4 regions of the Streptomyces cadmiisoli genome follow, and region 1 is predicted to be linked to each of the others. Evidence: riboswitches for the same ligand, from Rfam matches in the RefSeq annotation. Region 1 holds a riboswitch; each other region holds the start of a gene.

What was found. A riboswitch is a leader RNA that binds a small molecule or an ion and turns the genes downstream of it on or off. The one in region 1 is predicted to bind cobalamin.
Region 2: another riboswitch for cobalamin. It lies ahead of DN051_RS26785 (SCO2321 family membrane protein); the one in region 1 lies ahead of DN051_RS29300 (cobalamin biosynthesis protein).
Region 3: another riboswitch for cobalamin. It lies ahead of DN051_RS14250 (ribonucleoside-diphosphate reductase subunit alpha); the one in region 1 lies ahead of DN051_RS29300 (cobalamin biosynthesis protein).
Region 4: another riboswitch for cobalamin. It lies ahead of DN051_RS35840 ((2Fe-2S) ferredoxin domain-containing protein); the one in region 1 lies ahead of DN051_RS29300 (cobalamin biosynthesis protein).

What each region holds. Positions count from the first base shown of each region.
Region 1 is NZ_CP030073.1:6,681,831-6,689,372, forward strand. It holds gene cobN (cobaltochelatase subunit CobN) at 1-83, opposite strand, end outside; gene DN051_RS29295 (cobyric acid synthase) at 80-1,591, opposite strand; gene DN051_RS29300 (cobalamin biosynthesis protein) at 1,588-2,529, opposite strand; cobalamin riboswitch at 2,638-2,777, opposite strand; gene DN051_RS29305 (hypothetical protein) at 3,096-3,317, opposite strand; gene DN051_RS29310 (inorganic phosphate transporter) at 3,346-4,584, opposite strand; gene DN051_RS29315 (lysozyme) at 4,728-5,477, opposite strand; gene DN051_RS29320 (class II aldolase/adducin family protein) at 5,676-6,416, shown strand; gene DN051_RS29325 (alpha/beta hydrolase) at 6,588-7,542, shown strand, end outside.
Region 2 is NZ_CP030073.1:6,129,133-6,136,674, forward strand. It holds gene DN051_RS26770 (ABC transporter ATP-binding protein) at 1-709, opposite strand, end outside; gene DN051_RS26775 (CbiQ family ECF transporter T component) at 706-1,869, opposite strand; gene DN051_RS26780 (SCO2322 family protein) at 1,862-2,536, opposite strand; gene DN051_RS26785 (SCO2321 family membrane protein) at 2,533-3,771, opposite strand; cobalamin riboswitch at 3,907-4,050, opposite strand; gene DN051_RS26790 (Strvi_7410 family MBL fold metallo-hydrolase) at 4,157-5,182, opposite strand; gene DN051_RS26795 (aldehyde dehydrogenase) at 5,380-6,837, shown strand; gene DN051_RS26800 (ferredoxin) at 6,840-7,073, shown strand; gene DN051_RS26805 (TetR family transcriptional regulator) at 7,359-7,542, opposite strand, start outside.
Region 3 is NZ_CP030073.1:3,386,759-3,394,300, forward strand. It holds gene mctP (monocarboxylate uptake permease MctP) at 1-675, shown strand, start outside; gene DN051_RS14245 (GNAT family N-acetyltransferase) at 747-1,253, shown strand; cobalamin riboswitch at 1,306-1,442, shown strand; gene DN051_RS14250 (ribonucleoside-diphosphate reductase subunit alpha) at 1,566-3,938, shown strand; gene DN051_RS14255 (ribonucleotide-diphosphate reductase subunit beta) at 3,938-4,990, shown strand; gene DN051_RS14260 (hypothetical protein) at 5,113-5,331, opposite strand; gene DN051_RS14265 (helix-turn-helix domain-containing protein) at 5,425-6,387, shown strand; gene DN051_RS14270 (bifunctional albaflavenone monooxygenase/terpene synthase) at 6,403-7,542, opposite strand, start outside.
Region 4 is NZ_CP030073.1:8,126,517-8,134,058, forward strand. It holds gene DN051_RS35815 (NsdA family TPR-like regulatory protein) at 1-1,145, shown strand, start outside; gene DN051_RS35820 (Dyp-type peroxidase) at 1,367-2,461, shown strand; gene DN051_RS35825 (family 1 encapsulin nanocompartment shell protein) at 2,442-3,263, shown strand; gene DN051_RS35830 (twin-arginine translocase TatA/TatE family subunit) at 3,410-3,625, shown strand; gene DN051_RS35835 (enoyl-CoA hydratase/isomerase family protein) at 3,796-4,875, shown strand; cobalamin riboswitch at 5,149-5,339, shown strand; gene DN051_RS35840 ((2Fe-2S) ferredoxin domain-containing protein) at 5,380-5,769, shown strand; gene DN051_RS35845 (ABC transporter substrate-binding protein) at 5,900-6,889, shown strand; gene DN051_RS35850 (FecCD family ABC transporter permease) at 7,015-7,542, shown strand, end outside.

The DNA.
Region 1 (7,542 bases):
TTGCCGATCCGGTACGCGGCCTCGGAGGCTCGGGCCGCCAGCAGATCGGTGTCCGCGGTCGACAACAACAACACAGTGCTCATGCGGGCGCTCCCGGTGGGATGAAGGGCAGTCCTTGCGGCGCGCCGGACTCGATGAGCCGCCACAGCGCGTCCGTGTCCGCGTGCTGTTCGATCAGGTCGCCGAGCCGGTCGAGCTGCTCCTCGCGCAGCGCGGCGAAAGACGTGTCCGGCGCCGGTACGAAGCGGCGGCCCGCGGCGGCGGCCACCTCGCGCAGGAAGGCGCGCCGGAAACCGTCCGACTCCAGGGAGCCGTGCCAGTGCGTGCCCCAGGTCCGGCCGACCCGGCAGCCGTCCAGAAAGGCCTCGCCGCCGAGGATCTCGGCGACGCCGTGATGGATCTCGTAGCCCTCGACCGGTTCGCCGAGTGCCTCGCCGACGGGACGGGCGAGGGTCTTCTCGCGGGCGAACCGCACCCGCACGGGCAGCAGTCCGAGGCCGTCGACGTGCCCGCGGCGGCTCTCCACGTCGTCCTCGATGTGCTCGCCGAGCAGTTGGAAACCGCCGCAGATGCCGAGCACGGGCCGGTCCTCGGCGGCCCTGCGCGCGATCGCCTCGGCCAGTCCCCGCTCCCGCAGCCACTCCAGCGCCCTTACCGTGCCCCGCGTGCCGGGCACGATCACCAGGTCGGCGTCGGCCAGTTCCTCGGGGCGGTCCACGAACCGGACCACCACGCCGGGCTCGGCGGCCAGCGCGTCGACGTCGGTGAAGTTGGACATCAGCGGTACGGCGCACACGGCGACCCGCAGCACGTCCTCACCGGCGGGCGGCGCCACGGCGGACTCCCGCACGGTCCCGCGCAGCGAGACCCGCAGCCCGTCCTCCTCGTCGATGCCGAGGCCGTGCCGGAACGGCAGGACACCGTAGGTCCGCCGCCCGGTCAGGCCGTGCAGCATGTCGAGGCCCGGCTCCAGCAGGGACACGTCGCCGCGGAACTTGTTGACGAGGAACCCGGCGACGAGCGCCTGGTCCTCGGGCCCGAGCAGCGCCACCGTCCCGAAGAACGAGGCGAAGACACCGCCCCGGTCGATGTCCCCCACGACGAGGACGGGCAGCCCGGCGTTGCGGGCGATGCCCATGTTCACGATGTCGGTCCGCCGCAGATTGATCTCGGCCGGACTGCCGGCCCCCTCGCAGATCACCGCGTCGTACGTGTCCCGCAACTCGGACAGGCAGTCCAGCACCGTTCCCAGCAGCTGCTGCTGCCGGCCCCCGTGGTACCCGCGCGCGCTCATCTCACCGACCGGCCTGCCCATCAGCACGACCTGACTGCTCCGCTCGCCGCCCGGCTTGAGCAGTACGGGATTCATCAGCGCCGACGGCTCGACGCGCGCGGCCTGCGCCTGCATGGCCTGCGCCCGCCCGATCTCGGCGCCCTCACGGGTGACGAACGAGTTCAGCGACATGTTCTGCGCCTTGAACGGCGCCACCTTCACGCCGCGGCGCACCAGCCAGCGGCAGATCCCGGCGGTGACGACGCTCTTGCCGGCGTCGGAGGTGGTGCCGGCGACCAGCAGACCCCCACCACTCATGACGTACGCCCCTTTGTCAGCAGTCGCCCGGCGGCACAGGCGCCGAGCGCGAGCAGTGCGACGCGCCGGGACAGCCGTACCGCCCGCTCGACGTCGGTGACCCGGACGGCGCGCCCCGTCCCGTTGAGCACCGGCCGGTGTTCGACCCGGCCCGCGTAGGACAGCGTTCCGCCGAGCCGGACGCCGAGCGCACCCGCGAACGAGGCCTCCACCGGCCCGGCGTTCGGGCTGGGATGCCGGCCGGCGTCCGCGCGCCAGGCCCGTACGGCGCCCCGCGGATCGGGACCGGCCACCGTGGCGAGCCCGGCCGTCAGCCGGGCGCCGGGCCAGCCGGCCAGGTCGTCGAGGCGGGCCGAAGCCCACCCGTACCGCAGGTGCCGTGGCGACCTGTGCCCGACCATGGCGTCGAGGGTGTTCACCGCGCGGAAGCCGAGCAGCCCGGGCACTCCCGCCACCGCACCCCACACCAGCGCCCCGACGACGGCGTCGGAGGTGTTCTCGGCGACGGACTCCACGACCGCGCGGGCGATCCCGTCGGCGTCCAGCGCCTGCGGATCGCGCCCGCACAGATGCGGCAGCCGGCGCCGCGCGCCTTCGACGTCCCCCGCTTCCAGGGCACGCCCGACGGCGCGCGCCTCACGGGCGAGCGAGGTGCCCCCGACGACGGCCCAGGTGGCGACGCCGGTCAGCGCGACGGAAGCGACGGCGGAGGGACGCGCGGCCCGCCGGGCGAGGGCTCCGAGCGCCACGGCACCGCCGACGCACACGGCGGTGTGCACCGCCCCCCGTCCGCGGTGGTCCCGCCACAGCCGCCGTTCCACGGCGGCGGCGGCGCGCCCGAACAGGGCGACGGGATGGCCGCGGCGTGGATCGCCGAGAAGCAGATCCCCCAGAAGACCGGCGGTGGCGCCGTACGCGAAGACGCGATCGGCACGCACGCGGCTCAGCCGACCGTCGGCTCGGGCGGAACCCCGGTACTGAACCTCAACCTCGAACGGCAGCCGAGCATGGCGATATGTCCTCACTCAGGGTGTCCACGCCCTGGTTCGACGAGACCGGCGGTGAGAGTTCCTGGCTCCCGGGGGTTACTACCCCGGTCACAGTGGCGGGACCGCGCCGGATTCGCACCGGCTTCCTCTCTTGCCGCCGTACATGGCCCCGGAAGTCCACCATGGGGCCCGAAGGGCCGTCAACTTGCTGTTGACCTGCGACGGGACAGTGTGCCGCGTTCCACACCGCCCGGCACGGGCGCCTCTCGCGGCACCCCTTCAACACGCGCCCGGGCGTGCGGAGTTGCCGCGGTTCGATCCGGCGCCGGACATGTCGGCGCCCTGCCGGAACGATCCGAGGGGACGTTCCGGCAGGGCGCCGGCCGAGGCGGGACCTCGGCCGTGAACTGTGTGCGGGCCGTGTGTGGTCGGTGGACCATGCGCGGTCGGTGGACCGTGTGCGGTCGGTGGGCCGTGTGCGGTCGGTGGGCCCGGCCGGTCGCCCGGCCCGGCCGTCAGGCCACGATCAGGTAGATCCCGTAGGTCACCGCCGCCACACACGCCGCGAACGCCGCATACGCGCCGGTCACCGCGAGCGCGGCCGACTCACCGCGCTCCGCCGCCCGCTCGCGGTGCGACAGACCCGCGATGCCGAGGGTGAACAGGCCCACGAGGGCCACGGTGGCCACGAGGCTGACGCCGAAGACGGATCCGAGGGCCGCCCAGTCGATCTTCATGCTGCTTCCGATTCCTTCGTACCGGGGCTCAGACGCTCGCCCGGGAGGGCGCCGAGTCCGTGGCCGTGGACTGCGCGGGGATCGTCGCCGCGGCGTCGTCGGCCGCCGCGACCGGCGGGGGCGGGGTGACGGCGGCGATCGCCGTGGTCACCACGTCGGCCTGGTCCTCCGTGTCGTTGACGTTGGTGTGGTCGACGACCTCGCGCCGGGAGACCTTCCAGATCGCGGCGCTGGAGCCGACCAGGAAGATCGCCACGAGCGCGGTGCCCCAGCTGCCGAAGCCGGTCACCCACTCTGCGACGGCACCGACGAGCGCGGCGGCCGGCAGGGTCAGACCCCAGGCGACGAACATGCGGGTGGCGGTGGACCAGCGTACGACGCCGCCCTTGCGGCCGAGGCCCGCGCCCATCACGGCACCGGAGACCGAGTGCGTGGTGGACAGGGAGAAGCCCAGGTGGGAGGAGGCGAGGATGACCGTCGCGGCGCTGGTCTGCGCGGCGAAGCCCTGCTGCGGCTGGAGGTCGGTCAGCCCCTTGCCCATGGTGCGGATGATGCGCCAGCCGCCGAGGTAGGTGCCGAGCGCGATGGCGAGGCCCGCGGACAGGACGACCCACAAGGGCGGGTCGGAGTCGGGGGCGAGGGAGCCGCCGGCGACCAGGGCCAGGGTGATGATGCCCATGGTCTTCTGGGCGTCGTTGGTGCCGTGGGCGAGGGAGACCAGGCCCGCGGAGGCGATCTGGCCGGTCCGGTAGCCCTTCGCGGCCGCCTTGCCGTCGGCCTTCCGGCCGAGCGAGTACGTCAGCCGGGTCGCGAGCATCGCGGCGATTCCGGCGACCAGCGGCGCGGCGATCGCCGGGATCAGCACCTTGGTGACCAGCGCGTCGCCGTGCACGGCGCCCACGCCGGCCGAGGCGACGGTGGCACCGATCAGTCCGCCCATCAGGGCGTGCGAGGAGGAGGACGGCAGGCCCACGAGCCAGGTCAGCAGGTTCCACAGGATCGCGCCGACCAGCGCGGCGAAGATGACCTCGGGACGAATGCCGCTTTCGTCGACCAGGCCTTTGGAGATCGTGTTGGCGACCTCCACGGACAGGAACGCGCCGACAAGGTTGAGGACGGCGGACATGGCCACCGCGACCTTGGGCCGGAGAGCACCGGTGGAAATGGTGGTCGCCATCGCGTTCGCGGTGTCGTGGAAACCGTTCGTGAAATCGAACGCGAGTGCGGTAACCACCACAATCGCGAGGATCAGCGAGATGCCTTCCATTTACCCAGGCAATCGTTCGAAGGTCATTGGCCGGTTGAACTTAAGTAACCTAGGTGAACGATAGGTGAACTGAGGGGGGCATCCGGGTGTCTGTAGGAGGGGGCCGTCGTGTGCTCGGGAGCCGACGGCCCCGCGGCGCCGGGCTAGGAGCCCTTCGCGAAACGCTTCAGCTGTGTTGTTGAGCCGTTGAAGAGATTTTGGTCACCCGGCAGCCTGCCGCTGTTGTCGTACTGCCAGAGCGTCCAGAACGACCATCCGGCCGGCAGCGTCCCGGCGGTCGCCGAGTCGTAGCGGGCCACCCACAGGGCGTGGTCGCGGGCGAAGGCGCGACTGGCGCCCGTGCAGGTGTTCCACCAGTGGGCCGTCGTGTAGATCACCGGCCGCCGGCCGGTGAGCCGCTTCACCTCGTCGCTGAACGCCTTGATCCAGCCGACCATCCTCGCGCTGCTCAGCCCGTAGCACTTGTGCTTCTTGTCGTAGGGGTTGTATTCGATGTCGAGGGCCGGGGGCAGCGTCCAGCCGTCCGCGCGCCAGGCGCCGCCGTTGCGGACGAAGTACCCCGCCTGCGCCGTGCCCGACGACCGGTCCGGCAGCGCGAAGTGGTACGCCCCGCGGATCAGGCCCGCGCCGCGCGCGCCGTCGTACTGCCCGGCGAAGTAGGGGTTGCGGTAGGTCGTGGACTCGGTGGCCTTCACGTAGACGAAGCGGGCGCCCCTGGCCTTCGCCTGCTGCCAGTCGACGTTCTTCTGATGGGACGAGACGTCGTGCCCCTCGGGTCTGCTCGCCGCCGAGGCGTGAACCTCGGCGAGTGCGGTCCCCCCGATGGCGAGGGCCGTCACCGACGCCGCGACGAGGCGGCTGCGGCGGCGGGGCGGTTTGTGGTCACGGGCCATGTTTCCCCCCCGGAACGGCGACGTGCGTGACAAATCACCCGAGACGGTACGGGAAGATCGTTGAATACTCATCGATCTCCGGCCAAGTCCGGTGAGAGCCGCTTACATGGCGATATGCGCTCTTCCGGAGCTGTGGGCTCCGCCCTAAAGTGCCCCGGCGCGGCGACCGCCCGACGGCCCTGCTGGCAGGATCGCCGCATGGCGGAGAATCAGCGGGACCAGGGTGGCCGGCGGGACGGCCCGGGCGACCGGGAGCCCGCTCCGGATGCGCGGGAGCCCCGGGGGAACGGTGTGCGGGACGAGGAGGCACTGGCGTGGCGGGTCCTGGTGGCCACCGCCCGCCGCACGGTGGCCGACGGACTGGTCGTCGGCACCTCGGGCAACGTCTCCGTGCGGGTCGGCGACACGGTGCTGGTCACGCCGTCGGGCGTGCCCTACGACCGGCTGACCCCCGACGACCTCACCGGTGTCGCCCTCGACGGACGGCAGGTGCGCGGCACACTCGTGCCGACCAGCGAACTGCCCATGCACCTCGCCGTCTACCGCGGCACCGACGCCCGCGCCGTCGTCCACACCCACGCGGTGCACGCCACCGCCGTCTCCACGCTCGTCGAGGAGCTCCCGGCGATCCACTACATGACCGGGGCGCTCGGCGGTCCGGTCCGAGTCGCCCCGTATGCGACGTACGGCACCGAGGAGTTGGCCGAGAACATGCTGCGGGCCCTCACCGACCGCTCCGGCTGCCTCCTTCAGAACCACGGCACCATGACCTACGGCGCCTCGCTCGACCAGGCCTACGACCGCACCGCCCAACTGGAGTGGATGTGCCGTCTGTGGCTGACGGCCTCCTCGCTGCCCGGCCGCTCCCCGAACCTGCTCTCCGCCGACCAGCTCGAGGAGGCGGGGGAGCGGCTGCGGGGGTACGGGCAGCGGACCTGACCGGCTCCCGGGACTGTCCGGCACGGCTCACTCTCCCTGTCCTCGCTTCCTTTCCTCCGCCTGTCGGCGGCGCGCTTTCGCACGTCTCCGGCAGCCCCGAACGCATCGAGCCGGCCCACCGAGGGCGGCCTCCCGCTGGCCGCCGCGGGAGTCCACCAGGACACTGGAGCAGTGCGCCCTGTCAGAGCGACGGCCGCTGCCGTCACCGCCATGACCGTGGCCGGCGCCGCCGCCGTGGCCGCCGGCCGCCTCGCCAGCGACGCCGCGTTGAAGGCGCCGCCGGGCCGGCCCCTGCCCACCGAGCCCCGCCTCACCGTGCACGGCACGGCCGCGGGCCAAGTGACCCTCACCCGGGCGCTGGCCTCCCAGCGCCCCGGTCTCTACGGCCTCGCCGGGGACGGCTCCCATGCCGTCGTCGGCCCCGTCCTGGACAGCACCCCCCACCCCGCCGACACCGTCGTCCGCCGACTGAAGGGCGTCACGCACGGAACCCTGAAGGCCGGCGACAAGGTCTGGCTCACCCCCGGCCTGTACGTCGGCAACCCCGGCGCCGCCCTCGGCCTCGACCACACCGACGTCGAGGTGCCCGGCGAACTCGGCAACCTGCCCGCCTGGTTCGTGCCCGGCGCCCGGGACACCTGGGTGATCACCGTGCACGGCCTGGGCACCACCAGGGAACACCCCATGAACGTCATGGAGTTCCTGCACGGGCTGCGCTGCCCCGTGCTGGACCTCGCCCTTCGCGGCGATCCCGGCGCGCCCCGTCCGCCGGACGGCCTGAACCATCTGGGCGAGACCGAATGGCGCGACCTCGACGCGGCCATCCGCCACGCCGTCCGGCACGGCGCCGAACGGGTCGTCCTGTACGGCTGGTCCACCGGTGCCGCCATGGCCCTGCGCGCGGCCGTGCACTCCGCGATGCGTGACCGCATCCAGGGCCTGGTGCTCGACTCGCCGGTGCTCAACTGGGCGGCGACGCTGCGCGCGCTGGCCGCCGCACGGCACACCCCGGCCCCGCTGCTGCCGCTGGCCGTGCGTGCCGCCCAGGGCCGCACGGGACTGTACGACGGCCGCGCGGAGGCGGCCGACGCCGACCCCGCGCGCCTCACGGTCCCGGCCCTGATCC
Region 2 (7,542 bases), 550 kb from region 1:
ACACCGGCGACCCGGCCATCACGTCGGCGGGGGCGCCGAGCAGCGGGGCGGCGCCCGGGGCGGGCAGCAGTACCACCTGGTCGGCGTACTGGACGACCCGTTCCAGGCGGTGCTCGGCCATCAGCACCGTCGTCCCCAGGTCGTGCACGAGCCGCTGGAGAACGGCGAGGACCTCCTCGGCCGCGGCCGGGTCCAGCGCGGAGGTCGGCTCGTCGAGGACCAGCACGCTCGGATGCGGGGTGAGGACCGAGCCGATCGCGACGCGCTGCTGCTGGCCGCCGGAGAGAGTGGCGAGCGCGCGGTCGCGCAGATCGGCGAGGCCGAGCAGGTCCAGCGTCTCCTCGACCCGGCGGCGCATGACGTCCGGGGGAAGGCCCAGCGACTCCATGCCGTAGGCGAGTTCGTCCTCCACGGTGTCCGTCACGAAGTGGGACAGCGGGTCCTGGCCCACCGTGCCGACGACGTCGGCGAGCTCGCGCGGCTTGTGCGTACGGGTGTCCCGGCCCGCGACGGTGACCCGGCCGCGCAGCGTGCCGCCGGTGAAGTGCGGGACCAGCCCGCTCACCGCGCCGAGCAGGGTGGACTTGCCGACCCCCGACGGACCGACCAGGAGGACGAGTTCGCCCTCCGGGACCTCGAAGTCGACACCCCGCACGGACGGTTCGACCGCCCCGTCGTAGGTCACGGAGACGTCCTCGAAGCGGATCATGAGGGTTCCTCGGGTGCGGCGGGACGGTCGGGTGCGGGGGTGACGAACGCCGGGAGCAGGCCGAGCAGGACGGCCGCCGCCGGCCACAGCGGCAGAGTGGGGGCGACCAGCGGCACCACGCCCGGATGCAGCGCCGCCGGGTCCGCGGCGGCGGCCAGCGCGACCAGCGCGGCGACCGCGGCACCGGACCCGGCGACCAGAAAGGCGGGCAGGTCCCAGGTGTCGGGGCGGTAGCGGGTGCGCAGCGAGCGGCGCCCGCCCAGCCACAGCCCGCCGAGCGCCGCGCCGACCCCGGCCAGCAGCACCGGCAGTCCGTACGTGCCGCCCTGCGCGGTCAGCAGCCCGTACGTCCCCGCGCAGACGCCGAGCAGCCCGCACAGGGTGAGGGCCGCGGTCGTACGGCGGACGGCGGCGGGCACCCGGGCGGTACGGCCGTAGCCGCGGGCGTCCATCGCGGCGGCCAGGGCGACGGAGCGTTCCAGGGCGCCCTCCAGGACGGGCAGTCCGACCTGCGCGAGGCCGCGCACCCCGCGGTCGGGGCGCCCGCGCAGCCGGCGGGCGGCGCGCAGCCGCCGGACGTCGGCGATGAGGTGCGGCGCGAACGTCATGGCGACGACGACCGCGACACCGGTCTCGTACAGCGCGCCGGGCAGCGACTTGAGCAGGCGGGACGGGCTCGCCAGGGCGTTCGCGGCGCCCACGCAGATCAACAGGGTGGCCAGCTTCAGACCGTCGTAGAGCGCGAAGACCAGCGTCTCGGCGGTCACCCGGCCGCCCAGGCGGATGCCCTGCGCCCAGTCGGGGAGGGGGACTTCGGGCAGGGTGAGCAGGGTGTGCGTGCCCGGGATGGGTGAGCCCAGCGCGACGGCGAAGACGAGGCGGATCGCGAGGACGGCCAGGGCCAGTTTGAGGAACGCGCCGTAGGAGCGGGACCAGGGGGTGTTCGGCCGCCGGGCCGCCACCACGTAGGCGGAGACCGCGACGAGCAGGGTGAGCAGAAGGGGATTGGTGGTGCGGGTGGCCGCGGTGCCCAGGGCCAGGGACCACAGCCACCACGCGCCGGGGTGGACGGAGGCGCCGCGCCGGGGCCGGGGCGCGGGCGCGCCGGCGGCCCGGCCCCGCGGGGCGCCGACGCCCGCGCCGCGGGTGCCGCTACGCATCCCCGCGCCGGCGCATCTGCCACACCGCCGCCGCGCCGAGCACCGCCACCGCGGCGGCTCCCGCCAGCACGCCGACCGAAGGCCCCCCGCCGTCCGCGTCCCGCTCGCTCTTCGCGCCGGTCGCCCGCCCCTGCGCGGCAGCGGCCGGTTCGCTGCCCCCGTTGCCCGCCGCCACCTGTTCGCCGCAGCCGCGCCGCGGATAGCCCGCGATGGCGCACAGCAGGGCGGCGGAGTCGTAGCGCAGCGGCCGGGCCACGGCCGCCAGGGCCTCGGCGGTCGTCGCGTCGGGGGCGACGCGGGCGCAGGCCGTGCGCGCGGGCGGCGGGGTCTCGCCGGACGGGGCGTCCGCGGCCGTGCCGAAGTCGAGGACGAGGGCCACCCGCTTGTGGCCCTCGCGCGCGGGCGTCCCGGCGCACACGGTCTTGAAGTCGGCCGTGCCGCGGGGCTGCGCGGAATCCTGGGAGTCCTCGCTCACCGAGAAACGGAAACCCTGGACGTCGCCGTCGGCGGGCCGGGCGAGGGAGGGGCCCTGTGTGGCGTACGTCCACCGGTCGCCGTCGCGGTCCCAGAAGGACCAGTAGCGGTACCCGACCGCCTGGGCCTGGCCGGCGCCGCCGGCCAGGACGACCAGGCACGCGGTCAGGAGCAGCACGGCCCGCCGTATCACGGCCGCCGCCCCTTGTTGCGGCCGCTGATCAGGAAGCCGATGCCGATACCGGCGACGAGGCCGACACCGACGATCCACCACACGCCGGCACCGTCGTCCGAGTCGGCCTCGGTCTCGGACCCGGACGACTCGGCCTCGGGGGACGGGTCGGCCGCGCGCGGCGCCGGGCCGGTCGCGTTGAGGCGCTGGACCAGGTCGGTGCCGCCGAAGTCACGGGGGTCGGTGCCGGTGGCGTGGGCGGCGAAGACGAGTTGGGCGTAGGCGGACGGGCCGCCCTGCGCGGCCCATTCGGGGCCGTTCCGCTCCAGCCAGGCCAGCGGCTTCGCGGCCCGCTCGGCGCCGCCCTGCGCGGCGAGCGCGACGACGGCGTCGGCGGTGTTGCCGACGTCCGGCTGGTCCTCGGCGCCGGCGAGGGCGGACATGAGGTGACCGTCCTTCTTCACGGCCTGCGCGAGATAGGCGGCGCCGCCGGCGGCGGCCTGCTCCGGGGTGGGGTCGCCCTCGGCGCACGAGGCGTCGGCGGCCTTCTCCGCCGCCGGGGCGGCCAGGCCCTCGCCGAGGGCGCCGATCACCGCAGCCGCCGTCGCGTCGGCGTCGGCCGCCAGCGCGCCCTTCTTGTCCGGCTGGTAGGCGAAGGCGCCGCCGCCGTCCTCGTCGCAGGGGACGGACAGGGAGAGCAGCGCGTCGTAGGGGGACTTGCCGCCCTTGACGACGTCGCGCGGCTGCTCGCCGACGGCGGTGAGGGCGCCGACGACCAGGGAGGTGGAGTTGGCGTCGCTGGGTCCGCCCGCGGTGTAACCCCAGCCGCCGTCCGCCGCTTGAGCCGACTTCAGCCAGGTGACGGCCTTGCCGGTGACGGCCTCGTGCCCGCCGAGCGCGGCGAGGGCCTGCACCGCGGCGGCCGTCATGTTGGTGTCGACCGGGGTCTTGGCGTCACAGGCCCTGCCGGGGTCGGCGCGGAACGGGGCGAAGGCGCCGCTCGCGCACTGCTGGCCGGTGAGCCAGTCCACCGCCGCGGCGGCCGGTTCGACGCCCACCGTGTCCTGGGCGAGCAGGGCGAGCGACTGACGCCAGACACCGTCGTAGGTCGGGTCGGTGCCGCCGTACAGCCCGGCGGGCTTCGCCACGGACGGCGAGGCCGACGGGGACGGGTCGGCGGCGTGGGCGAACGGGGTCGCGGCGACACCGATCACGGCGGTGGCGGCCAGGACCGCTGCGCTGCGGCGGGCAATCATGATCGGCGGGTGCCTCTCTGAGCTGTCGGGTCCGTCTTCGGCGCGCGACAGCCGGGCAGCACGGGACACCCCCGGGCGGCTCGGCTCCGCATGCCTCGACGGTGCCGCGCACCGGCCGGTTGCCGGTGCGCTTGAGCCGGTTCACGTTCCGCGTGGGGCATTCCGGCTCGCCGGGACCCTCTCGGTCCGGCACACGGCTGCGGGTCAGCGCCGGATTTGCACCGGCTTCCCCCCGTACGGGTGTGATGACGACCCGGCCACTCTACCCGTCCGTAGGAAAGCGGCCGAGGGGCACCGGCCCGGCGGCCGGGCGCGCACGGGGGCGCGGGTTCTCGCGGTGCCGATGCCCGAGCCGCCGCCGGTCCCGGCTTTGGCCCGCGCCGCGTCAGACGCGCACGTACTCCACCGGCTCGGTCCCCGTCACCGCCTCCGCGCGGCCCTGCTTGACCAGGCGCCGCAGATGGGCCTCCGCCTCCGAGACGGCGATGTTCCGCGAACCGTACGGGATCCGGTCCCAGGGGCGGTTCCACTCCATGCGCTCGGCGAGCTGCCAGGGGGTGAGCGGGGTGGCCAGCAGGTCGAGCAGACCGGTCAGCCGCTCCTCGTGGTGGGCCAGCAACTCCCGTACCCGGGCCCCGGTGTCGGCGAACGCGTACTGGTGGGCCGGGAGCACCTCCGCGGGGGCGAGGCGGGCGACGCGCTCCAGGGAGTCGAGGTAGTCGCCGAGGGGGTCGGTGACCGTGGCGTCGTCCGGGTCCTCGTACAGGCCGATGTGCGGGGTGATCTCGGGCAGCAGGTGGTCGCCGGAGAACAGCCGGCCGCGGCCCGGCAGCCGCGCGGGGTGTTGTTCCTCCAGGTGCAGGCACACATGGCCCGGTGTGTGGCCGGGCGTCCAGATCGCGCGCAGCCGGCGGCCGGGCAGGTCGAGCAGTTCGCCGGGGACGATCTCGCGGTCGGGGAGGGCGGGGGACAGGCCGGGCAGCGTGCGCCGGCGGGCGGTGCGCAGCGGCGCGATGTGCTCCTCGGGGGCGCCGGCCGCGGTCAGCTTGGCGGTCATGTAGGAGTACCACCGGTCGGGTCCGGTCTCCCGGGTCCGCCGCACCACGGAGACGTCGGCCGCGTGCATCGCGATCCACGCACCGGACGCCTCGCGCACCCGGCCCGACAGGCCGTGGTGGTCGGGGTGGTGGTGGGTGACGACCACGCCGTGGATCCCGGCCGGCGAGGTGCCGCACGCGGCCAGTCCCGCGGCGAGGGTGTCCCAGGCCGCCGGGTCGTCCCAGCCGGTGTCGACCAGCACGGGGCCGCGGTCGGTGTCGAGGACGTACACCAGTGTGTGGCCGAGCGGGTTGTCCGGGATGGGGACCCGCAGCGACCGCACGCCCGCGCCGTGGTCCGTCACGTCCGTCATGGAACCCCCTGTCGCCGGCCTGCCGCCACTATAACTAGAACAGGTTTCGATGGGAGCCCGAGTCATCCGTTCCGTCGGGCGAGTGCTGTGCGGTCCGTGGACTCCGCAGGGGGGAGCTGGTATCCATCTTCGTAGCCCCCTATCTGATGGGGCGTCAGGAAAAGTCGCAGGGAACGGCCCTCGGGAGGCAGTCGGCCATGACCGAGCTCGTGGAACACGGACAGCTGTTCATCGGCGGGGAGTTGACCGACCCCCTGGGCAAGGACGTCATCGAGGTGGTCTCGCCGCACACCGAGGAGGTCATCGGCCGGGTGCCGCACGCCTCGCCGGCGGACGTCGACCGGGCGGTCGCGGCGGCCCGGCGGGCGTTCGACGACGGCCCCTGGCCCCGGCTCCCGCTCGCGGAACGGATCGCGATCGTCACCCGGATCAAGGACGGCATCGCCGCCCGGCACGACGAGATCGCACGGGTGATCTCCGCCGAGAACGGCTCGCCGTACTCCTGGAGCGTTCTCGCGCAGTCGCTCGCCGCGATGATGGTCTGGGACGCGGCGATCACGGTCGCCCGCGACTTCACCTACGAGGAGACCCGCGCCGGAATCCTCGGGCGGATCCGTGTGCGGCGCGAACCCGTCGGCGTCGTCGCGGCCGTCGTCCCGTGGAACGTCCCGCAGTTCGTCGCCGCAGCCAAGCTCGCGCCCGCGCTGCTCGCCGGCTGCACGGTGGTGCTCAAACCGGCCCCCGAGTCGCCGCTCGACGCCTACCTGCTCGGCGAGATCGCCCAGGAGGCCGGGCTGCCCGAGGGCGTGCTGTCGATCCTCCCGGCGGACCGCGAGGTGAGCGAACACCTCGTCGGGCACCCGGGCGTCGACAAGATCTCCTTCACCGGCTCGGTCGCCGCCGGCAAGCGGGTGATGGAGGTCGCCGCGCGCAACCTCAGCCGCGTGACGCTGGAACTGGGCGGCAAGTCGGCGGCGGTCGTTCTGCCGGACGCGGACGTCGCGACCGCTGTCGCGGGGATCGTCCCGGCGGCCTGGATGAACAACGGACAGGCCTGTGTGGCGCAGACCCGCATCCTGCTGCCCCGCTCGCGCTACGACGAGTTCGCCGACGCCTTCGCGGCCGCCGCGAGCGCCCTGGTGGTCGGCGACCCGATGGACCCGGCCACTCAGGTGGGCCCGCTGGTCGCCCAGCGGCAGCAGCGGCGCAGCCTCGACTACATCCGCATCGGCCAGGAGGAGGGCGCGAAGATCCTCACCGGCGGCGGCCGCCCGCCCGGCCTCGACCGCGGCTGGTACGTGGAGCCCACGCTGTTCGGCGACGTCGACAACTCGATGCGGATCGCGCGCGAGGAGATCTTCGGCCCGGTGATCTGCCTGCTCCCGTACGACGACGAGGCCGACGCGGTGCGGATCGCGAACGACTCCGACTACGGGCTGAGCGGCAGCGTGTGGACCGCGGACGTCGAACGCGGCATCGACGTCGCGTGCAGGGTCCGTACCGGGACCTACTCGGTCAACACCTTCAGCCTCGACATGCTCGGCCCCTTCGGCGGCTACAAGAACTCCGGACTGGGCCGCGAGTTCGGCCCCGAGGGCTACTCCGAGTACCTGGAGCACAAGATGATCCACCTGCCGGCCGGCTGGGAGGGGTAGGCATGGGCGACCGCTGGCAGGTCGAGGTCGACCGGTCCCTGTGCATCGGCTCCGCCCAGTGCCTCCACCACGCACCGGACGGCTTCCGTCTCGACGCGGGCCGCCAGTCCCATCCCGTCGATCCCGAGACGGACGCCAACGAGAAGATCCTCGCGGCGGCGGAGGGCTGCCCGGTGGAGGCGGTCACGATCAGCCTGCTGGGCAGCGGGGAGCCGGTGTTCCCGCCGGAGGAGTAGCGGCACGCTCCCCGGCGCGGGGAATCTCTCGATCCGGACAAAGAATCATCGATCGGGAGGTTCCATATCGGGCCGGGAGGATTACTCTGTTAATAGGCCTACGAGGCGAGTGAGGGAGTTCGACCGGAGTAGCCGACTTCTGCGAGAGACCCCGGTCTCCGCCGGGGCCGACGTCGACGGTCGGACTGAGAGGTCGGAAGGTCGTGGAAGTGCGACGACCGGAAGGCGACCCCTAGTCACCTGATCCGGGCAATGCCGGCGAAGGGAACCCGTCTCGTAGGTCGTTCACGTGTCCGTGGGGGACGTCAGGTCGATCAGCCGGCACACCGTCTCGATGTCGATCTTGACCTGGGCGATGGACGCGCGGCCCGACAGCCAGGTGATCAGCGCCGAGTGCCAGGTGTGCTCGATGACCCGCACGGCGGACAGCTGGGCCGGCGTCGGGTCGTCCAGTCCCATCGCGTCCAGG
Region 3 (7,542 bases), 3.3 Mb from region 1:
GTGGAGAACGGCCAGCTGGCCATCCCCCAGCTGTTCGAGAACATGTTCCCGGACTGGTTCACCGGCGTCGCCTTCGCGGCGATCGGCATCGGCGCGCTGGTGCCGGCGGCGATCATGTCGATCGCGGCCGCGAACCTCTTCACCCGCAACATCTACAAGGACTTCCTGAAGCCGGACGCGACGCCGGCGCAGGAGACCAAGGTCTCCAAGCTGGTCTCGCTGCTGGTGAAGGTGGGTGCGCTGGTCTTCGTCCTCGGCATGGACAAGACCGTCGCGATCAACTTCCAGCTGCTGGGCGGCATCTGGATCCTGCAGACCTTCCCGGCCCTGGTCGGCGGCCTGTTCACCCGCTGGTTCCACCGCTGGGCGCTGCTGGCCGGCTGGGCGGTCGGCATGCTCTACGGCACGGTCGCCGCGTACGGCGTCGCCTCGCCGACGCAGAAGCACTTCGGCGGCTCGTCGGCCGAGATCCCCGGCATCGGCGAGATCGGCTACATCGGTCTGACGGCGTTCGTGCTGAACCTCGTCGTCACGGTGGTCATGACCTTCGTCCTGCGGGCCGCCAAGGCCCCCGAGGGCGTCGACGAGACCAGCCCCTCGGACTACACGGCCGACGCGGGCGACCCGGGCGTGCAGAAGGAGCTGCCGCCGGCCGTGGCCGGCGCCTCGCACTGAGCGACTCCCCGACGGGCCGCCGGACGAAATCCGGCGGCCCGTTGCCGTACCCCTCGGGCACACTCGCCCCCATGGACATCGTGATCCGCCCGGCGGCGCCCGAGGAGTACGAGACACTCGGCGAGATCACCGCCCGGGCCTACCTCCAGGACGGCCTGCTCGACTTCGGGGAGAGCGACGCCTACCTCGGCGAGCTGAAGGACGTGGCCAAGCGGGCCGCCGCCGCGCAGGTCCTGGTCGCGGTGGCGGACGGCGCTCTCGTGGGCGGTGTGACCTTCGTGCCGTCCGGCGGCCCGATGGCGGACATCGCGGGTCCGGCGGAGGCCGAGATCCGTATGCTCGCCGTCGACCGCGAGGCCCGCGGGCGCGGCGCCGGGGAGAGCCTGGTGCGCGCCTGCGTCGACCGCGCGCGGGCCACGGAGGGCTGCGTACGCGTCGTGCTGTCGACCCAGCGGAGCATGCGCTCCGCCCACCGGATCTACGAACGGATGGGCTTCGTCCGCACACCCGAGCGGGACTGGAACCCTCTGCCGCAGCTCGACGGCATCACTCTCCTCACCTATCGGCTGACGCTCTGAAACCGGCGCGACACAACATCTGGGGGCGTCACCCGAACCCGGCACAAGATGTATGCTCATGCTCGCTGTCGCCGCAGGGGAATCCGGTGCGAATCCGGAACTGTCCCGCAACGGTGTACTCGTACACGTATGCCCGCATGCGTTCATACGAGCGTCAGTCCGAGGACCTGCCGACAGCGCGCCCGACCGTCCGGTTCGGGTGCCATGACGTCCGGGCCTCGTGGAATGGGTCGGTGGACGCGACGCCGCGTGCGCTCGTGAGCTGCCCCCTGCCCTCCGCAAGGCCCCGTGCCGAGCGAGGGAGAGCCCCACGTGACCATCGCGCCAGCCGAACCGGCTTCAGCGACTGAGGCGGCCCAGGAGCCCGACGGACCCGGTGCCGCACTGCTGCGCACGCTGACCGAGCTGACCGCCGACCTCCCCGACGCCGACGCCGGCCGGGTCGCCGCCGCCGCGCTGCGCGGCCGGTCCGCGCGGGCCGACGAGACGGAGTTGCGCGAGCTGGCCACGGAGGCCGCCGCCGGCCTCATCTCGGAGGACCCCGCCTACTCGCGGCTGGCCGCCCGGCTGCTGACCGTCTCCGTCGCCGCCGAGGCCGCCTCGCAGGGCGTCACCTCCTTCACCGGGTCCGTCGCCGTGGGCCACCGGGAAGGGCTCATCGCCGACCGGACCGCGGAGTTCGTGGGCCTGCACGGCGAGCGTCTCGACACGCTGATCGACACCGCGGGCGACGACCGGTTCGGCTACTTCGGACTGCGCACGCTGCACAGCCGCTACCTGCTGCGCCACCCGATCACCCGGCGGGTGATCGAGACGCCGCAGCACTTCATGCTGCGGGTGGCGTGCGGGCTCGCCGAGGACGACTCCAGCCGGTCCGTCGACGAAGTCGCGGCGCTCTACGGGCTCATGAGCCGCCTCGACTACCTGCCCTCCTCCCCCACGCTGTTCAACTCCGGCACGCGGCACCCCCAGATGTCGTCCTGCTACCTGCTGGACTCCCCCCTGGACGAGCTGGACTCGATCTACGACCGCTACCACCAGGTCGCGCGTCTGTCCAAGCACGCCGGCGGCATCGGGCTGTCGTACTCCCGCATCCGCTCCCGCGGCTCGCTGATCCGCGGCACGAACGGCCACTCCAACGGCATCGTCCCGTTCCTGAAGACGCTCGACGCCTCCGTCGCCGCCGTGAACCAGGGCGGGCGGCGCAAGGGCGCGGCCGCGGTCTATCTGGAGACCTGGCACTCCGACATCGAGGAGTTCCTGGAGCTGCGCGACAACACCGGTGAGGACGCCCGGCGCACGCACAACCTCAACCTGGCGCACTGGGTCCCGGACGAGTTCATGCGGCGGGTCGACACGGACGCGCAGTGGTCGCTGTTCTCCCCGGCCGACGTGCCCGAACTGGTGGACCTGTACGGCGAGGAGTTCGACGCCGCCTACCGCCGGGCGGAGTCGGCCGGGCTCGCCCGGAAGACGGTGCCCGCCCGGGAGCTGTACGGCCGCATGATGCGCACCCTCGCGCAGACCGGCAACGGCTGGATGACGTTCAAGGACGCCGCCAACCGCACCGCCAACCAGACGGCCGAGCCGGGCCATGTCGTGCACTCCTCCAACCTCTGCACGGAGATCCTGGAGGTCACCGACGACTCGGAGACCGCGGTCTGCAACCTGGGCTCGGTCAACCTGGGCGCCTTCGTGGACACGGCGGCCGGCGACATCGACTGGGAGCGGCTGGACGCCACCGTCCGCACCGCCGTCACGTTCCTGGACCGCGTGGTCGACATCAACTTCTACCCGACCGAGCAGGCGGGCCGGTCCAACAGCAGGTGGCGGCCGGTCGGTCTGGGCGCGATGGGCCTCCAGGACGTGTTCTTCAAGCTGCGGCTGCCCTTCGACTCCCCGGAGGCCAGGCAGCTGTCCACCCGGATCGCCGAGCGCGTCATGCTCGCCGCGTACGAGGCCTCCGCCGACCTCGCCGAGCGCAACGGCCCGCTGCCGGCCTGGGAGAAGACCCGTACCGCGCGCGGTGTGCTGCACCCCGACCACTACGGCGTCGAGCCGGCCTGGCCGGAGCGCTGGGCGGCGCTGCGCGAGCGGATCGCCGCGGTCGGCATGCGCAACGCGCTGCTGCTGGCCATCGCCCCCACCGCCACCATCGCCTCGATCGCCGGTGTGTACGAGTGCATCGAGCCGCAGGTGTCGAACCTGTTCAAGCGCGAGACGCTCTCCGGTGAGTTCCTCCAGGTCAACTCCTACCTGGTGAACGAGCTCAAGGAGCTCGGCGTCTGGGACGCCCGCACCCGTGAGGCGCTGCGCGACGCGGGCGGCTCGGTGCAGGACTTCACCTGGATCCCCGAGGACGCGCGGCGGCTCTACCGCACGGCGTGGGAGATTCCGCAGCGGGGCCTGATCGACATGGCCGCGGCCCGCACCCCGTACCTCGACCAGTCCCAGTCCCTGAACCTGTTCCTGGAGACGCCGACCATCGGCAAGCTCTCCTCGATGTACGCGTACGCGTGGAAGCAGGGCCTGAAGACGACGTACTACCTGCGTTCGCGCCCGGCGACCCGGATCGCGCGCGCCGCGCGGGCCCAGACCACCGTCCCCGTACCGCAGCCGGCGGCTCCCGTTGACGCCGTCGCCTGCTCCCTGGAAAACCCCGAGTCCTGCGAGGCCTGCCAGTAATGCCCGACCACCTCCCCTCGACGACGGCGCCCCGCGCCGGCAAGAGCCGGAACCAGAACCTCCTCGACCCCGGCTTCGAGCTGACTCTGCGCCCCATGCGCTACCCGGACTTCTACGAGCGCTACCGGGACGCCATCAAGAACACCTGGACCGTGGAGGAGGTCGACCTCCACTCGGACGTGGCCGACCTCGCGAAGCTGTCGCCCGCCGAACAGCACCTGATCGGCCGCCTGGTGGCCTTCTTCGCCACGGGCGACTCGATCGTCGCGAACAACCTGGTGCTGACGCTGTACAAGCACATCAACTCCCCCGAGGCGCGCCTGTATCTGTCCAGGCAGCTGTTCGAGGAAGCGGTGCACGTCCAGTTCTATCTGACGCTCCTGGACACCTATCTGCCCGACCCGGAGGACCGTGCCGCCGCGTTCGACGCGGTGGAGAACATCCCCTCCATCCGGGAGAAGGCCGAGTTCTGCTTCAAGTGGATGGACTCGGTCGAGAAGCTGGACCGCCTGGAGTCCATGGCCGACCGCCGCCGCTTCCTGCTCAACCTGATCTGCTTCGCGGCGTGCATCGAGGGCCTGTTCTTCTACGGCGCGTTCGCCTACGTCTACTGGCTGCGCAGCCGGGGTCTGCTGCACGGCCTCGCCACCGGCACCAACTGGGTCTTCCGTGACGAGACGATGCACATGAGCTTCGCCTTCGACGTGGTGGACACCGTCCGCAAGGAGGAGCCGGAGCTGTTCGACGACCAGCTTCAGCAGCAGGTCACCGACATGCTGCGGGAGGCCGTCGGCGCCGAGCTCCAGTTCGCCCGCGACCTGTGCGGCGACGGCCTGCCGGGCATGAACACCGACTCGATGCGGCAGTACCTGGAGTGCGTCGCCGACCAGCGTCTGACCCGGCTGGGCTTCGCGCCGGTGTACGGCTCGGAGAACCCGTTCTCCTTCATGGAGCTCCAGGGCGTCCAGGAACTGACCAACTTCTTCGAGCGCCGCCCCTCGGCCTACCAGGTCGCGGTGGAGGGCACGGTGGACCTGGACGAGGACTTCTAGTCAGTCCTCCTCAGGTCGCTCGCTCCCCGACGCCGGCCGCGGTCCTCGACGGACCGCGGCCGGCGTCGCTCGTGGGCCGGCGCCTTTCCGGTCGCGGCCGGCGGTGGGCCGGTCGCCGCCGGTCAACGGGTGGTGTGCAGACGGTAGGTGCGGGTACGGACCCCGCCGTCGCTGCGGTACGACCGCTCGCCCGCGGTGCGGCGGCGCCGCTCGGACTGCCTGAGCTGGCGGTCGATGCGCCGGTCGCGGACGACACCGACGGCCGCGGGCAGGATCATGATCGCGAAGAGTGCGACGACGGCCAGCATTCCGATGAGGGCTTCGATCTGGTTCGTGTTCATAGACACCACTGTCGCGCCGGACACTCCTTACCGGCAGTGGCAGGACTGCCGTAGGCCCTCGAATTCCTGCCAGCGCTCGGGCACACTGGAAAGATGCTCCGGAACGTGGCGGCCGTCCTCGTCGACGGCGTGAATCCCTTCGAACTCGGCGTCGTCTGCGAGGTCTTCGGCATCGACCGCAGCGACGACGGACTGCCGGTCTACGACTTCGCGGTCGCCTCGGCCGAGCAGCCGGTGCTGCGCGCCAACGCGGGCTTCTCGATGCAGGTCGAGCACGGGCTCGAGCGGCTGGAGGCGGCCGATCTGATCGCCGTGCCGGCCGGCTCGGGGTACGAGTCCCGGACCTTCCCGCCCGGTCTGCTGGACGCCCTGAACCGGGCGGTGGAGCGCGGCGCCCGGGTGCTCAGCGTGTGCTCCGGCGTCTTCGTGCTGGGCGCCGCGGGGCTGCTGGACGGGCGGCGCTGCGCCGTGCACTGGCGGCACGCCCAGGAGCTGTCCCGGCGGTATCCACGGGCGATCGTCGAGCCGGACGTGCTCTACGTCGACGAGGACCCGGTGATCACCTCGGCGGGCACCGCCGCCGGCATCGACGCCTGTCTGCACATCGTGCGCAAGGAGCAGGGGCCGGAGGTCGCCAACCGGATCGCCCGGCGGATGGTGGTGCCGCCGCACCGGGACGGCGGACAGGCCCAGTACATCGAACGGCCACTGCCCCGCTCCGAGTGCGACACGGTCGCCGAGGTGCTGGTGTGGATGGAGCGCAACCTGGACCAGGAGGTGACCGTCGAGCAGCTCGCCGCCCGCGCGCTGATGTCGCCGCGCACCTTCGCCCGCCGCTTCCAGCAGGAGACGGGGACGACTCCGTACCGCTGGATCCTGCGCCAACGGGTGCTGCTGGCCCAGCGGTTGCTGGAAGTGACGGACGAGACGGTGGACGCGATCGCGGGCCGCACGGGGTTCGGCAACGCGGCCGCGCTGCGCCATCAGTTCGTACGGGCGGTGGGCACCACGCCGCACGCGTACCGGCGCACGTTCAGGGGACCGCAGGCCGCCTGAACGCGCGCCCGTCGCTCACCTCCGCACCGGCCTGAGCAGCAGTTCGTGCGGGCGGAGCGTGATGCCCACACGGGTCGTGTCATCGGACCCGGGCACCTGCTCGAAGCGGTACGCGGTCGCCACCGCCGCCGTGATCAGTGAGAGCTGCGCCATCGAGAAGTGGTCACTCGGGCACTTGCGGTTGCCCACGCTGAACGGGCTCATGGCGTATTTCGGTACGTCCTTGGCACGTTCCGGAAGCCACCGGTCGGGATCGAACTCCAGGTTGTCCGCGTACGAACGCGCATCGCGCTGGATCGCATACGGGCTGTACACGATGTCCGCCCCGGCCGGAATGCGATAGCCGCCGAGTTCCGTGTCGGTGACCGCCCGCCGCGTCAGTATCCATACGGCCGGGCGCAAACGCATCGCCTCGACGACGACATTGTTGGTGTGGGTGAGCTTGCGGACGTCCTCGAATGCGACGGGCCGCCCACCGGTTACCGATTCAACTTCGTCCCGGACCCTGTCCGCGTGTTCCGGATGTTCGGCGAGCACCTGGAGCAGCCACATGATCGTGGAAGCCACGGTTTCGCTCCCGGGAGTGAGTATCGCGACGACCTGGTCGTGGATCTCCTGTTCACCGATCGGGTCCCCATTCTCGTCCTCGGCCTCCAGCAACGCCGTCAGCAAATCGTCCGGCTTTTGACCGGACGCCCGGCGCTCGGCCACGATCTCGTCGACCAGGAGATGCAAATCGGCCAGCGCCCGGTTGAATTCCCGGTTGGCCGGAAGCGGCAGCCGGTACAGCGGTCCGAGCGGTACGACCATGCGCCGGTACATACCGCGGAACACGGTGGCGAGCGCGACGCACAGCCGCTCCGCCCGCTCGTCCATGTACTCGCCGCGCAGCAGGCAGCGGGCCGCGATGCGCACGGCGACCCGGAAGGACTCGGAGGTGCACTCGATCGTCTCGCCGGGCTTCCAGCGCTCGGCCAGCGCGTGCGCCTCCTCCTCCATGATCGGGCCGTACGCCGGGATGGCGTCGAGCCGGAAGGCGGGCTGGATGGTGCGCCGCTGGCGGCGGTGGCGCGGGCCGTTCGCGGTGGCCACGCCCTCCTTGCCGAGCAGCCCCTCCAGGGACTCCCACAGCGGGCCGTCGATCTTGTAGTCGGG
Region 4 (7,542 bases), 1.4 Mb from region 1:
GCGTGACCGTCGTCGAGACGGGTCTCGTCGCCGCTCCGGGAGCCGGGCAGGAGCCCGGTGACGGGCTCGGCTTCCCCCGGACCAAGACCGCCGCGCTCGTCGAAGCGGCCGACTACTGGAGCCACGTGAACAGACGCGAATTCATCAGCAGCGCGCCCTTCACCGTCTCTGCCTTCTCCACCCCCTTCCTGCGCTGGCTGACACAGCCCGCGGACGGCGCCCACGCACCCGGCGACGGGCCCCGGGTCGGCGCGGAAGAGGTCGGCGAGTTGCAACGCGCCGCCGACGAAGTGCGTCGCTGGGACTCCCGCTACGGCGGCGGCAGCTGGCGTACGGCCTCGGTGCCCGCGCGTCTGTTCACGCAGACCGCCCCGCTGCTGCGCGGCTCCTACTCGGAGAAGGTCGGCGCCCAGTTGTTCGGTGCCGCCTCCCAACTGGCCAGGCTCGCCGGGTGGGTCGCGTTCGACGCGGGCAGGGACCAGGTCGCGCAGCGGCACTTCATCCAGTCCCTGCGGCTCGCGCGCGCGGCGGACGACCGTGCGCTCGGCGCCTACGTCCTGACCACCATGGCCATGCAGGCCCTGCTGCGGGGACACCCGCAAGAGGCGATCGACATGACGCAGGGCGCGTACCTGCGGGCCGGCGGTCCGCAGGCGGCCTCGGTCCGCGGTTTCGCCAAGCTCATCGAGGCCCGCGCACACGCCCGGGTGGGCGACGAGCCGTCGGCCTGCCGCGCCCTGGCGACCGCCGAGGACCTCTGCGTCAGGGGCCACGGCGCACCGGACACCCCGGAGTGGATCGACTTCTTCGGGCACGCACGGATCGTCACCGACGCGGTCGAGGTCTTCCGCGACCTGAACAAGCCGGACGTCGCGCTTCGCTGGGACAACATGGCGGCCCTGCCCGCCAACCGCTACACACGGTGCCACGGCATGCGCCTGGCCGTCGTCGGAACGACACACGCCCAGCGGGGGGAACTGGACGCCGCCCTGCATGCCGGGCGGCAGTGCCTGGACGTGCTCAGAACCGTCGAGTCCGAGCGTGCCAAGGAACACCTGCGCACCCTCGGATCCCACCTCGCCCGCTGGCGCACCGCACCGGAGGCCCGTCCCTTCCTCGCCGAACTGTCCGCCTGCGCCCGGTGAGCCTCACAGCCTCACACACGGTGGCCGGTCGCCCGACGGGAACCCTCCGCGGTGGCGGGTGCCGGAGTGCCCGACTTACAGTGAAGGAGGTGTTTCCCGCCACGTCTTTCCACGCTGATCGGCCGATTCGTCCACGCCCGGCCGGTTCCGACGGCCACGGGACAGGTGTCTCCGGGGGTGCGTGACGGCCCGCCCGTGATGACCGGGAAGGGGTTTGGCTCATGGCCCGATGCTCTCCAGGGCCGGTTCCCCAGTCGGTGTTGGCGCCGCTGACCGCTGCCGCGATCTTCCTGGTGGTGACGGTGGATCCGGGCGGCGAGCGGGTGGTGCGCGGGCTGCTCTCCGATATGACGGGGTTGCAACGGGCGGTCGGCTTCCGGGCTCCGAACGGGAAGCTGAGTTGCGTCACCGGCATCGGGCCGAAGGTGTGGGGACGCCTCTTCACCGGGCCGCGCCCCGCGGAGTTGCACCCGTTCCGTGAGCTGGTCGGGGCCCGGCACCGTGCGGTGTCGACCCCCGGCGATCTGCTCTTCCACATCCGGGCCGCCCGGCTGGACCTCTGCTTCGGGCTGGCCGCCGAGATCATGGAGCGTCTCCGCGGCAGTGTCACGGTGTTCGACGAGGTCCATGGGTTCAAGTACTTCGACGTGCGTGACCTGCTCGGCTTCGTGGACGGGACCGAGAACCCGGTGGGGCCGGTGGCGAGTGCGGCGGTCCTGATCGGCGACGAGGACCCGCAGTTCACGGGAGGCAGCTATGTGATCGTCCAGAAGTACCTCCATGACCTGCGGGCGTGGAACGCCCTTCCGGTGGAGGCGCAGGAGATGGTGATCGGACGGAGGAAGCTGTCCGACATCGAACTCGCCGACGAGATCAAGCCGCCGGACTCCCATGTGGCCCTGACCACCATCGAGGATCCGGACGGGACGAAACACGAGATCCTGCGCGACAACATGCCCTTCGGCAGCGTGGGGGAGGGCGAGTTCGGCACCTACTTCATCGGCTACGCCCGCACCCCCACGGTGACCGAGACGATGCTGGAGCGCATGTTCCTGGGCGACCCCCCGGCGTCCCACGACCGCATCCTGGACTTCTCGACCGCGGTCACGGGATCGCTGTTCCACGTGCCGACGACCGATTTCCTCGACGACCTGCCCGATCCGCCCGCCGCGGGCGTGAAGACCGACGCCGACGCCGATGCGGAAGCCGATGCCGATGCTGACGTGCCGTCGGACGCCGGAGCCGGTCCGGTGGACGTCACCCTGGGGATCGGCGACCTGAAGGCGAGCACCACCGATGAACAACCTGCATCGTGAACTGGCGCCCATCTCCGACGTCGCATGGGCCGACCTCGAGGAAGAAGCGCGACGCACGTTCAGGCGCCATGTGGCGGCCCGCCGGATCGTCGACGTCCCGGAGCCGGGCGGTCCGGAACTCGCCGCGGTGGGCACCGGCCATCTGGGCGCCGTGGACGCTCCGGCCGAGGGCGTCGTCGCGCACACGCGCCGCTCCCAGCCCGTCGTCGAGCTGCGTGTGCCCTTCACCGTGGATCGCCGGCAGGTCGACGACGTCGCGCGAGGGGCGAAGGACGCGGACTGGCAGCCCGTCAAGGACGCCGCCCGCCAGATGGCGTTCGCCGAGGACCGGGCGGTGTTCGAAGGGTACGCCGCGGCCGGCATCACGGGCCTTCGCGAAGGCTCCTCGAACCCGCCCCTGACGTTGCCGCAGGACGTGCGCGACTATCCGGACGCCGTCAGTCAGGCCGTGTCCGCGCTGCGCCTGGCCGGTGTCGGCGGCGCGTACACGCTGGCGCTCAGTGCCGAGGCGTACACGGCCGTCAGCGAAACCGCCGACCACGGATACCCGATCATCAAGCACATCGGCCCGCTGCTGGACGGCGACATCGTCTGGGCGCCCGCGATCGACGGGGCGTTCCTGCTGTCCACGCGGGGCGGAGACTTCGAACTGCGGCTGGGCCAGGACCTGTCCATCGGCTACCTGTCGCACAACGACAGCAGCGTACGGCTGTACTTCCAGGAGACGCTGACCTTCCTGGTGTACACCTCCGAGGCCGTGGTGGCACTGGCGGCGGCGGGACCGACGGCCGGCGGCGGATGAGCCCGCTCGACGCGGCGGGCCGGATACGGGCTTGTTCGGCGGGCGCGTGTCGGGGGAGACTTCTACAGCACTGTAGATCGCGGTGCGTCGGCAGGGCGACCGACGGCCGTCGTCCGCCCCGGAAGAGAGCAGACCTGATGTTCGGTATGAGCGAGTTGGCCCTGATCCTCCTCGTCGTCGTGGTGGTCCTCGGGATCAGGAAGCTGCCCGAACTCACACGCTCTGCGGGCAAAGCGGCTCGTATCCTCAAGAGCGAGAGCAAGGCGCTCAAGGAGCAGGACGCCCCCGAGGCCCGGGACAGCTCGGGGCGCGTCGTCCAGGGGAAGATCGTCGAGCGCGACGATCCTTCGGCTCGCGCCTGACGGACGTGCCCCGGTCGCCGGCCGGGACGCTGGGCCCGCACGGCGGCTCCGGCCGCAACTCGGCGACCAGGGTGGTGAGAAGATCGTCCGTGAGCGGACCCATCAGACCCTGGAAGGACCTACGAGATCATGCGCGTCATCGTGGCCCGCGGCCCGGCGGAGGCGTTCGGATGACCGGCGGCGACGCCGACCACGTCCTGCTGCACACCGCCGGACGTGCCGCCCACATCACCCTCAACCGGCCCCGAGCCATCAACGCCCTGAACCACGCCATGGTGCGCCGCATCGACGAGGCACTCACCGTCTGGGAGCGCGACCCGGCCGTGGAGACCGTCGTCCTCACCGGAGCCGGTGAGCGCGGCCTCTGCGCCGGCGGAGACATCCGCGCCATCCACGACGACGCCAGGGACGGCGACGGTACCGCCTCCGCCGCGTTCTGGCGCGACGAGTACCGCCTCAACGCCCGTATCGCCCGGTTCCCCAAGCCGTACGTGGCCGTCATGGACGGCATCGTCATGGGCGGCGGTGTGGGCGTCTCCGCGCACGGCGGCATCCGGATCGTCACCGAGCGATCCCGGATCGCCATGCCCGAGACCGGGATCGGCTTCGTACCGGATGTCGGCGGCACCCACCTGCTCACGCGGACACCCGGCGAACTGGGCACCCACCTCGCACTCACGGGCGCGCAGATCGGCGCCGGAGACGCCCTGCTGTGCGGGCTCGCCGACCACTGTGTGCCGTCGGCCGCACTCGGGGCGCTGGTCGCCGATCTGGCCGAACTTCCCGCGCGTGCGGCGGTCGCCCGTCATGTACAGGAGCAGCCGCGGGGGGAGTTGGCGGAGCACAGGGAGTGGCTCGACGCCTGCTACGCCGCCGACACCGTCGAGGAGATCGTGCGGCGCCTGCTCGCGCACGGCTCTGCGGTGGCCAAGGAGACCGCCGAGACGCTGCTCGCCAAATCGCCCACCGCGCTGAAGGTGACGCTGGCCGCTCTCCGCGGCGCCCGGCGACTGGGTTCCCTGGAGCGGGTCCTGGAACAGGAGTACCGCATCTCCTGCGCCGCGCTGACCAGCCCCGATCTGGTGGAAGGCATCCGCGCCCAGGTCATCGACAAGGACCGCAGCCCGCGCTGGTCGCCGGCTTCTCTGAGCGAGGTCACCGACGCCGACGTCGCGCGCTTCTTCACCCCGCTCGGCGAGCGTGAACTGGCTCTCGCGGACCGCGTCACCGTCGCGGAGACGGCCCGGTGAACAGGCCGTGGGCCCTGTCCGGCGCCGACGCCTTCGTAGCGTGTCCGGCGGCGGATTCGTCCGGCTGAGGGGACGCCCGACGACTCGGGTACGCCGCTCCACACGGTTGTGTGCCTCTCTGGGACGCCCGCTGTCGGGCGGCCCGTGTCCGACCCCGTGACGGCTCGTTCGTCGACGGCGCGAGCGAGCCGTCAGGGCGCTCACCCGCCGTTGCCCGGGCGGCGCGCGGCGCCGTGCGCCGCCCGGCCCGTCCGGCCCCGGGCTTATGACAGAGAGATCTTTCTGTCATGATGTCCCGCGAACAGGGCGACGGCGGAACGAGGAAGCCGGTGTGAATCCGGCGCGGTCCCGCCACTGTGATCGGCGAGCGGATCCCGAACAGACCACTGCCCCCTTGTGGGTGGGAAGGCCGGGACGAGCACTGACCCGAGAGCCAGGAGACTCACGCGGTCGCCTCCTCGAAGTGACTGGGGCGGATTTCCCCGGAGAGGTGGGCTCGTCGGTATGCCCGGAAAGCCGTCGCCGGTCGGCTCCTTGCCGTGCCGGTTCGTGGTGTGCCGCGACTGTTGCTGCGGCAGCCCCAAGGTGAGCGGTGTGGACCACGCGCGGCAGACCGCGCGGCTCGCCGAGGAGGCGCCGGTCCGCGTCTCCGACTGCCTCGACGTGTGCGACCACGCGAACGTCATCGTCGTACAGCCCTCCTCCGAGGGGCGCGCGGCGGGCGGACGGCCCGCCTGGTTCGGCCTCGTCAACGACAGCGCCGCCACCGAGGACATCGCCGCCTGGGTACGGGTCGGCGGACCGGGCGTCGCCGCGCTGCCGGACATCCTGGAGCTCTACGCCTTCACCCCACCCCGGCGGGCCCGCTCCGGGCCGCTCACCGACGCAGGCTGACCCGCGGCCCGCCGTCGCTCCCACCGGCGCGCCCGCACCAGCGATCTGCGCCGGATCCCCCGATTCCGAACAGCCTCCGGACCACCCTCCGGACCGTCCAGAACCATTTCGCGGTGAGAGGATCCGCCTCATGATGGGCAAGCGCCCGCCAACCCTGCTGTCGGCCATGGCAGTGGCCCTCCTGTTGTCCGGTTGCGGCGGTGCTCCCGCCCCCGAGGACGCCGCGCCGAACGGCCCCGCCGTCGAGGGCTTCCCGCTCACCGTGTCCAACTGCGGCGTGAAGACGACCTTCAAGCGGCCCCCGCGGCGCGCGGTGTCGATGAACCAGCACGCGACCGAGGTCATGCTGGCGCTGGGGCTGGAGAAGTCGATGGTGGGGACCTCCTACCTCGATGACAAGATCCTTCCCGAGTACCAGGGGGCCTACGACGGCATCAAGGTCCTGGCGGAGGAGTACCCGTCGTTCGAGACGCTGCTGACCGCCGAACCGGACTTCGTCTACGGCGGTTTCGCCAGCGCCTTCGACGAGAAGGAGGGCCGCAGCCGCGCCGCCCTGACCGAGTCGGGGATCAACACCTACCTGAACATCGAGGGGTGCGCGACCGGTCCGGTGACGATGTCCACGATGGACCGGGAGATCCGGAACGTGGCGAAGATCTTCGGCGTGCCGGACCGGGCGGAGCGGCAGTTGAAGGAGCTCCACGGCACGCTGGACACGGTCACGGACAAGCTCGCCGGAGCCACCCCGGTGAAGGTCTTCGTGTACGACAGCGGCGACAAGACCGCCTTCACGGCGGGCGGCGCGGGCATCGGCGACGAGATGATCGAGCAGGCCGGCGGTGCGAACCTCTTCGCGGACCTGGACAAGGCCTTCGGCGACGTCTCGTTCGAGCAGGTGGCGGAGCGCGCCCCCGAGGTCATCGTCATCTACGACTACGGGGACCAGCCGGTCGAGGACAAGAAGAAGTTCCTTCTGGCGAACCCGGCGCTGAAGGACATCCCCGCCATCAGGAACAAGCGGTTCGCGGTGCTTCCGCTGTCGTCCACGGTGCTCGGCGTCCGGGTGCCGTCCGGCGTCGAGTCCCTGGCCCGCCAACTCCACCCGGACCGGTTCGAGTGACCGGCGCTCCCGACGCGACGCGTGTGGCGGAGGCGAAGGAGCCAGCCGGTGCGACCGGGGGGACGAGGGGCGGGGCGGCTGCCGGTGCCGCCGCCGTCCGCCGCCCCGGGGTCCCCTACCCGCTCGTGCTCGCGCTGCTGGCCGTACTGCTGGGCGTGGCGGCCACGTTCGGGATCGCGCTCGGATCCATCGGCATCCCGCCCGAACAGGTCTGGGGCATCCTGCTGCACCGTGTGCATCCCTCGCTCGCCGATCCGACCTGGACACCGGTCCGCGAGACGATCGTCGTGGACGTCCGGCTGCCCCGGGTGCTGCTGGCCGGCGTCGTGGGTGCCGGACTCGCGGTCTGCGGCATGGCGCTCCAGGCTCTGGTGCGCAACCCCCTCGCCGACCCGATGCTGCTCGGGGTGTCGTCGGGCGCCTCGGTCGGCGCGGTCCTGGTCGTCGTCTTCAACCTCAGCCTGTTCGGGATGTTCTCCCTGCCGGTGGCCGCGTTCATCGGGGCGCTGGCCGCCCTGGTCGCCGTGTACTTCCTGGCCCGGTCCGGCGGACGTATGACGACGGTGCGGCTGGTGCTGGCGGGGGTCGCGACGGCCGAGGTGCTGTCCGCGCTCGCCAGCTTCCTGGTCGTCACCTCGAACGACCCGCACAAG